DNA from 2 places in the Streptomyces sp. NPDC088730 genome. Region 1 is predicted to be linked to the other one. Evidence: riboswitches for the same ligand, from Rfam matches in the RefSeq annotation. Region 1 holds a riboswitch; the other holds the start of a gene.
What was found. A riboswitch is a leader RNA that binds a small molecule or an ion and turns the genes downstream of it on or off. The one in region 1 is predicted to bind cyclic di-AMP.
Positions count from the first base shown of each region.

Region 2: another riboswitch for cyclic di-AMP. It lies ahead of ACIP89_RS26800 (M23 family metallopeptidase); the one in region 1 lies ahead of ACIP89_RS10970 (NlpC/P60 family protein).

Region 1 covers NZ_JBIVLK010000002.1:905,855-910,199, forward strand. The annotation lists gene ACIP89_RS10965 (hypothetical protein) at 116-469, shown strand; gene ACIP89_RS10970 (NlpC/P60 family protein) at 564-1,763, opposite strand; cyclic di-AMP (ydaO/yuaA leader) riboswitch at 1,762-1,926, opposite strand; gene pcrA (DNA helicase PcrA) at 2,182-4,345, shown strand, end outside.
Region 2 covers NZ_JBIVLK010000010.1:140,755-145,099, forward strand. The annotation lists gene ACIP89_RS26795 (GntR family transcriptional regulator) at 1-551, opposite strand, end outside; gene ACIP89_RS26800 (M23 family metallopeptidase) at 774-1,586, opposite strand; cyclic di-AMP (ydaO/yuaA leader) riboswitch at 1,599-1,765, opposite strand; gene ACIP89_RS26805 (M16 family metallopeptidase) at 1,977-3,359, opposite strand; gene ACIP89_RS26810 (M16 family metallopeptidase) at 3,386-4,345, opposite strand, start outside.

The DNA.
Region 1 (4,345 bases):
AATGACAGGAAAAATTGCACCAGAGTCAGGCAATTGGTGCATTAGTCGGTCAAGCGGCCAGTAAGTAGCACCTGACTGCGGAGGCCTGCTAGGGGCAGGGCTAGGGTGCGGAACCATGCGTGTACTCATCGATGTCTTCGTCGCCCTCCACATCATCGGGATCGCCGCCCTGCTGGGAGGTTTCCTCACCCAGATGAAGGCGATGAGCGCGGGGACGGCCCGATTCGTACCGGGGATGCTGCACGGCGCGCTGACCATGCTCGTCACCGGAATCGCCCTGGTCGGGCTCGACCAGGCCGACGACCACCCCGTGAACAACGTCAAGATCGGCATCAAGCTGCTGATCCTCGTCGTCATCCTCGGGCTGGTCTACGTCAAGCGGGACGAGGAGAAGGTCGAGAAGGGCCTCTTCGCGGCGGTGGGCGGACTGACGATGGTCAACATCTTCATCGCCACGCTCTGGACCTGAGCGCCCGGGGGCCCGAGCGCTCCCAGGGCCTGTCCGGCGGGTCAGGGCCGGACAGGCCCTGGGGTCTGTCCGGCGGATCGTGGTCGGACAGGCCCTAGCCGGGGCGGACGCTCCCGTAGATCGGCATGTAGTAGATCGACTCCTCGCGCACATCGGCCCCCGGCTTCGGCGCGTGGATCATCATGCCGTCGCCCTTGTAGATCCCGACGTGGCTGATGTCGTCGTAGAAGAAGACCAGGTCACCGGGTTGAAGGTCCGCCGTGGCGATCCGGCTGCCGACGTTCACCTGGTCCCAGGTGGTCCGGGGAATGGTGACGCCCGCGGCCTTCCAGGCCGCCTGGGTCAGCCCCGAGCAGTCGTACGAGGACGGGCCGGTCGCCCCCCAGACGTACGGCTTGCCGATCTGGGCCCTGGCGAACGCGAGGACCTTCCCGGCCCGCGTCGTCGCCCCGCTGTCCGAACCGGAGCCGGAGTCAGAGCCGGAACCGGTGCCTGTACCCGTACCCGTACCCGTGCTCTTACCGGAGCCTGTGCCGCTCCCGCTCCCGCTGCCGGCCTCCTCGGCCTTGCGGTCGGCCTCCGCCTTCGCGGCCGCCTGCTTCTTCGCCAGCTCCTCGGCCTTGCGCGCGGCCTCGGCCTTCTTCTTCTCCTCCAGCTCGGCCAGCCGCGCCTTCTCCTGCGCGGTCAGCTTCGACAGCAGGGTGCGCGCCTCGGCCAGCTTGTTCTGCACGTTCTGCTTGCTGGTGCGCAGCTTCGTCTGCGAAGCGGTGAGCGTCTCCAGGCTCGTCACCGCCTCGGCCCGCTTCTTCGACGCCTCTGCCTGCTTCGTACGGAAGTCGGTGACGGCCTGCTGCTGGTTCGCGGCCATCCGGTTCATCAGGTGGGTCTGGTCGAAGAACGACTGCGGGTCGTTGGCCAGGAAGAAGGTGGCGGTCGGCGCGAGCGCGCCGTCGCGGTACTGGGCGGCCGCGTAGTTCCCGAGCGTCCGGCGGGCGTCGTTCAGCTTGTCGGCCCGCTTCGCGATGTCGTCCAGCAGCCCGTCCACCTTGGTGCGCTGCGCGGCGGACGCCTCTTTCGCCTGGTCGTAGTGCTGGGTCGCGGTCCCCGCTTGCCGGTAGAGGTCGTCGACCTTCTTCTGGACTTCCTCGATGCTGGGCTTCGGGGCCGGGGCCGCCAGCGCGCTCTGCGTGGACAGCAGGGTCACGGAGGCGAGTGCGGCCGTCGTGAATCCGATGGCGGGCGTGGTGCTGCGCACCCGTGGGCGCGGTTTGCGATGCGATGCCAAGACCGGCATTTCCTTCCGTGGACCGCCTACCGGGTTAGCTGTCGGGTTCGGGCGGAACGGAAGGCTGCCCTACGGTCCTGGTGGGGGTTGCGGACCGATTCACCCCGGTGCTGCGCGTGGGTCCCCGGTTCCGGACCCCGTACGGGAGGCCCGGATTCGGCGTGGACGCCCGCTCGGCGTGGTTCGCCTCTGGGGGTACGGCCGTCCGAACGAGCACGCTAGCCAACTCATGGTGCCGCTGTGAAGGTTGATGTTCGATATGCCCGATACATTTCCGTGACCTTGCGGAGCCCGTGCCGCCCGGCCGGGCGCGGCGCGTCATTTTCCTACGCACGGTGGTCCGGACATCGCCGTGTGTGGCTCCGGAAGTACGGGTTCTGCCATGCGGGCCCGTGGTGTCAGTAGGGCCGCCTAGACTCGGACAGCGATGAGCAGCCTCTTTGACGACAGTTTCCTGGCCGGCCTCCAGCACTCGGAGGAAGGGCCCCCGCCGCCCCCCGAGGACTCCGCACCCGAAGCGGTGCCGGAGGACCTCTTCGGGGGCGTGTTCGACGGGCCCCCGCCGCCCCGCGACGCGTACTACCGCGACGGGGCCCACCGTCCGGTCATCGACGCCGCCGCGCTGCTCGACGGGCTGAACACCGAGCAGCGGGCCGCCGTCGTGCACGCGGGATCCCCGCTGCTCATCGTCGCCGGGGCCGGTTCGGGCAAGACCCGGGTGCTGACCCACCGCATCGCCCACCTGCTGGCCGAGCGCGGGGTGCACCCCGGCCAGATCCTGGCGATCACCTTCACCAACAAGGCCGCCGGCGAGATGAAGGAGCGCGTCGAACAGCTCGTCGGGCCCCGCGCCAACGCCATGTGGGTCATGACCTTCCACAGCGCGTGCGTCCGGATCCTGCGCCGCGAGTCGAAGAAGCTCGGCTTCACCTCCTCGTTCTCGATCTACGACGCGGCGGACTCCAAGCGGCTGATGGCCCTGGTCTGCCGCGATCTCGACCTCGACCCGAAGCGCTTCCCGCCGAAGTCGTTCACGGCCAAGGTGTCGAACCTGAAGAACGAGCTGATCGACGAGGAGACCTTCGCGGGCCAGGCCGCGGACGGCTTCGAGAAGACCCTCGCCCAGGCCTACGCGATGTACCAGTCCCGGCTGCGCGAGGCCAACGCGCTCGACTTCGACGACATCATCATGACGACGGTGCACCTGCTCCAGGCCTTCCCCGACGTCGCAGAGCACTACCGCCGCCGCTTCCAGCACGTCCTGGTCGACGAGTACCAGGACACCAACCACGCCCAGTACACGCTCGTACGGGAGCTGGTCGGCCCGGCCGGTGCGGCCGACGCCCCCGGCGAACTGTGCGTCGTCGGTGACGCCGACCAGTCGATCTACGCCTTCCGGGGTGCGACGATCCGCAACATCCTCCAGTTCGAGGAGGACTACCCGGACGCGACCACGATCCTGCTGGAGCAGAACTACCGCTCCACCCAGACGATCCTGTCCGCCGCCAACGCCGTCATCGAGCGCAACGAGAGCCGCCGCCCGAAGAACCTCTGGACCAACGCCGGCTCCGGCACCCGGATCACCGGCTACGTCGCGGACACCGAGCACGACGAGGCCCAGTTCGTCGCGGACGAGATCGACCGGCTGACCGACGCGGGCGACGCCAAGGCGGGCGACGTCGCGATCTTCTACCGGACGAACGCGCAGTCCCGTGTCTTCGAGGAGATCTTCATCCGGGTCGGCCTGCCCTACAAGGTCGTCGGCGGGGTGCGCTTCTACGAGCGCAAGGAGGTCCGGGACGTCCTGGCCTACCTCCGGGTCCTGTCCAACCCCGAGGACACCGTCCCGCTGCGCCGCATCCTGAACGTGCCCAAGCGCGGTATCGGGGACCGGGCGGAGGCGATGATCGACGCCCTGTCGATGCGCGAGAAGATCACCTTCCCGCAGGCGCTGCGCCGCGTCGACGAGGCGTACGGCATGGCCGCCCGTTCCGCCAACGCCGTCAAGCGGTTCAACACGCTGATGGAGGAGCTGCGCACGATCGTCGAGTCGGGCGCGGGCCCGGCCGTGGTGCTGGAGGCCGTCATGGAGCGGACCGGCTACCTGGCCGAGCTCCAGGCCTCCACCGACCCGCAGGACGAGACCCGGATCGAGAACCTCCAGGAGCTCGCCTCCGTGGCGCTCGAATTCGAGCAGGACCGGAGCGAGGAGGAGGGGTCGGGAACGCTCGCCGAGTTCCTGGAGCGGGTCGCGCTCGTCGCCGACTCCGACCAGATCCCCGACGAGGACACCGACGGCTCCGGAGTCGTCACGCTGATGACCCTGCACACGGCGAAGGGCCTCGAATTCCCGGTGGTCTTCCTGACCGGCATGGAGGACGGCGTCTTCCCGCACATGCGGGCGCTGGGCCAGGTCAAGGAGCTGGAGGAGGAGCGCCGGCTCGCCTATGTCGGCATCACCCGGGCCCGCGAGCGGCTCTACCTGACCCGGGCGTCGATGCGCAGCGCCTGGGGCCAGCCCTCGTACAACCCGCCGTCGCGGTTCCTGGAGGAGATCCCGGAGCAGCACCTGGAGTGGAAGCGCAAGGGCC
Region 2 (4,345 bases), on a different contig from region 1:
TCGCCGCGTGCCACGGCGTCCACGATGGCCCCGTACTCGGCCCAGGAGTCGGCGGGGCGGGCCGGCGGGTCGACCGCGTACATCCAGGCGATCTTGTGCCGGAGCTGGGTGAGCAGGGCGATCAGGCCGGGGCTGCCGGAGGCCTGGGCGAGGGTCTCGTGGAACCAGCCGCCCAGTGAGCGCAGGTCCTCGCCCTCACCCCGGCGGGCCCGCTCCTGGCCCAGCCTGACCAGGCCGCGCAACACCTTGAGGTGGGCGTCGGTGCGGCGCTGGGCGGCACGGGCCGCACCGAGCGGTTCCAGCAGCATCCGGACCTCAAGCAGGTCCGCCGCCTCCTGCTCGTCGGGCTCTGCGACGCAGGCCCCGGCATGCCTGCGGGTGACCACGAAGCCCTCGGACTCCAGGGTGCGCAGCGCTTCACGCACCGGGACGCGGGAAACCCCGTAACGGCGTGCGAGCACTTCCTCGGTGAGCCGGCTGCCGCGTTCGAAGACACCGGAGACGATGTCGTCACGGATTGCCGTGCATACCGAATGCGCCGGAATGCGCATGTCCGAACCTCCGCCTTAATCCCCGCGAAACGCGGCCGATCGACGCCTGTCCTGTGACTCTATTGCAATGCGGACGCATTTCCGATGCCGGGCGGAAATTCATGAATATCTTTTGGCCGCGGACGGGTTCGGGGAAGGGGTGCCGCGCCGCGGTCCGGCGGCCGGGTACGGCCGAAGGCCCCGGCGGGTCGCCGGGGCCTTCGGTGGGGTGCTCAGCGTCGGTCAGACGGTGACGCCGTGGGCGCGCAGATAGGCGACCGGGTCCATGTCGGAGCCGTACGACGGGGTGGTGCGGGCCTCGAAGTGGAGGTGCGGGCCGGTGGTGTTGCCGGTGGCGCCGGAGAGGCCGATCCGCTGCCCCTGGCCGACGCTCTGGCCGACGGAGACGGCGATCGAGGAGAGGTGGCCGTACTGGGTGTACGTGCCGTCCGTCATCCGGAGCACGATGTTGTTGCCGTACGCGCCGCCCCAGCCGGCCTCGACGACCGTACCGGCGCCGACGGCGACGACGGAGCTGCCGGACGCGGCGTGGAAGTCGATGCCGGAGTGACTGCCGGAGGACCACAGGGAGCCGCTGGACTTGTAGCCGGTGCTCACGTAAGAACCCGCGACGGGCAGCTGGAAGGTGCCCAGCCGGGCGCGCTCGGCGGAGCGGGCGGCACGCGCCTCGCTCTCGCGGGCCTCCCTGGCCTTGGCTGCGGCCCTGGCCTTCTTCGCCTTCGCCTCGGCCTTCTTCTTCGCGTCGGCCTTGGCCTTCGCCTTCGCCTTGGCCTTCGCCTCGGCGGCGGCGTCGGCCTGGTGCCGCTGTGCGTCCGCCTGGGCGTCGATCCGGTCGGCCAGGTCGCCCTCGATGGCGACGATCTGGGAGAGGCCGGTGTCGGCGGCGGGGGCCTCGGTGTCCGCGGCGAGCGCCGGGGAGGCCAGGGAACCGATGACACCGGTGGTCGCCAGGGTCGCGATACCGACGGCCTTCGCGCCGCGACGCGTCAGACGGCTCGGGGCACGGTGCTTCCCCGTGGCACGGGTGAACGCCATGAAGTGGCTGGTCCTTTCCTTCCTTCTCGCCTACCGGGTTAGCTGACGGGTTCGGAGCAGGAAGGTCTCCTACGGAGTCCCGGCCTCGTGGAGGCACGGACATCCGATTCACCCCAGGGACTGCACGGGTCCCCGGCTCCCCGGGCTCGCGCCTGACGGGGACTCGGCGATGACTGCCCGGTACGTCGCGGATGCGGCATACGAGTGACGGACAGCCGGGCCGACGCTAAACGGGGGCACTTCCCCGCACCAAACGGACAGGCGGTTTTGTAGCGCATCCCACAGGGCAGACAGGCAACCTCTCCACCAAAGGGGACAAAAGGGAAGGCCCTGGCGGCGGACGGCCCGCCAGGGCCTCGCTCCCGCCCCGCTGCCGGGGACGGTGGCAGATCAGCCGGTGACGACCGAGACCTCTCCGATGCCGAGAGCCGCGACGGGCTCCTTGATCTGCGCGGCGTCCCCGACCAGGACCGTGACCAGCCGGTCCTGCGGGAAGGCGTTGACCACGGCAGCCGTCGCCTCCACCGTGCCGGTCTCGGCCAGGCGCGCGTACAGCTGCGCCTGGTAGTCGTCCGCGAGGTGCTGCTCGACCTGGTCCGCGAGGGTGCCCGCGACGGAGGCGGCCGTCTCGAACTTCAGCGGTGCCACGCCCACGAGGTTCTGCACGGCCGTCTCGCGCTCGGCGTCCGTCAGGCCCTCCGCGGCCAGGGTCCGGAGCACCTTCCACAGGTCTTCCAGCGCCGGTCCGGTGGACTCCGTGTCCACCGAGCCGCTGATGGCGAGCATCGCGGCGCCGGTCGCCCCCGAGGCGGAGTCCGGGGCCGAGGAGCGCAGCACCTGGGCGAAGGCGCGCACGCCGTACGTGTAGCCCTTCTCCTCACGCAGCACCCGGTCGAGCCGGGAGGTCAGCGTGCCGCCCAGGCAGTACGTGCCGAGCACCTGGGCCGGCCAGACGCTGTCGTGCCGGTCGGCGCCGATCCGGCCGATCAGCAGCTGGGTCTGCACCGCTCCGGGGCGGTCCACGATGACCACCCGGCCGGTGTCGTCGGCGGTGATCGGCGGGACCGGCCGGGACGCGGCGGTGTTGCCCGACCAGTCGCCCAGGGTGTCGGAGAGCAGGGCGTCCAGGTCGATGCCGGTGAGGTCGCCGACGACCACGGCGGTCGCGGTGGACGGGCGGACGTGGGCGTCGTAGAAGGCTCGCACGGCCGCGGAGTCGATCCGCTCGACGGTCTTCTCGGTGCCCTGGCGCGGGCGCGACATGCGGGCCGTGGCCGGGAAGAGCTCCTTGGAGAGCTGCTTGGCCGCGCGCCGCGCGGGGTTCGCCTGCTCGTGCGGGATCTCGTCGAGCCGGTTGTTCACCAGCCGCTCGATCTCGCTGTCCGAGAAGGCCGGTGCCCGCAGCGCCTCCGCGACCAGGCCGAGCGCCTTGGCCAGCCGGGAGGCGGGAACCTCCAGGGAGACCCGGACACCGGGGTGGTCGGCGTGGGCGTCCAGGGTGGCGCCGCACCGCTCCAGCTCGGCGGCGAACTCCTCCGCGCTGTGCTTGTCGGTGCCCTCCGACAGGGCGCGCGACATGATCGTGGCCACCCCGTCCAGACCCTCGGGTTCGGCGTCGAGCGGGGCTTCGAGGAAGACCTCGACGGCGACGACCTGCTGGCCGGGGCGGTGGCAGCGCAGCACCGTGAGGCCGTTGGGCAGGGCACCGCGCTCGGGCGCGGGGAAGGCCCAGGGCCTGGCCGTCCCGGGGGCGGGCTGGGGGTGGTACTCCATCGAAACTCCAGTCACGGCAGCGTCGCTCACTTGTCCGCCCCTTCGTGCGCGTCGGTGTCGTCGGCGGCGGTCTCCGCCTCGTCTGCGGGCTCCGCGGGCTCGACCGGCTCGTAGACCAGCACCGCCCGGTTGTCGGGGCGCAGCTGGGCCCTGGCGGCCGCCCGGACCTCCTCCGCGGTGACGTCGAGCACCCGGTGCACCGCGGTCAGGGCGAGCTGCGGGTCACCGAACAGCACGGCGAACCGGCACAGTTCGTCGGCGCGGCCCGCGACCGTACCGAGCCGGTCCAGCCACTCGCGCTCCAACTGGGCCTGGGCGCGCTCCATCTCCTCGGGCGAGGGGCCCTCCTCGGCGAACCGGGCGAGCTCCTCGTCGACCGCGGACTCGATCTGCGCCACCTCGACGCCGCCGGACGTCTTGACGTCCAGCCAGCCGAGCGAGGGCGCACCGGCCAGCCGCAGCAGCCCGAATCCGGCCGCGACGGCCGTCCGGTCGCGGCGGACCAGCCGGTTGTGCAGCCGGGACGACTCGCCGCCGCCCAGCACGGTCAGCGCGAGATCCGCGGCGTCGCACTCCCGGGTGCCGTCGTGCGGCAGCCGGTAGGCGGCCATCAGCGCACGCGCCGGGACCTCCTCGTGGACCTCCTCGCGCAGCTCGCCGCCGATGATCTCGGGCAGCGAGCCGTCCCTGGGCGGCTGCTTGCCGTCGTGCGAAGGGATGGTGCCGAAGTACTTCTCGATCCAGGCGAGCGTCTGCTCGGGGTCGATGTCACCGACGACCGAGAGCACCGCGTTGTTGGGCGCGTAGTTCGTACGGAAGAAGGACCGCGCGTCGTCGAGGGTCGCCGCGTCCAGGTCCGCCATCGACCCGATCGGGGTGTGGTGGTACGGGTGGCCCTCCGGGTACGCGAGGGCCGTCAGCCGCTCGAAGGCGGTGCCGTAGGGGACGTTGTCGTACCGCTGCCGGCGCTCGTTCTTGACGACGTC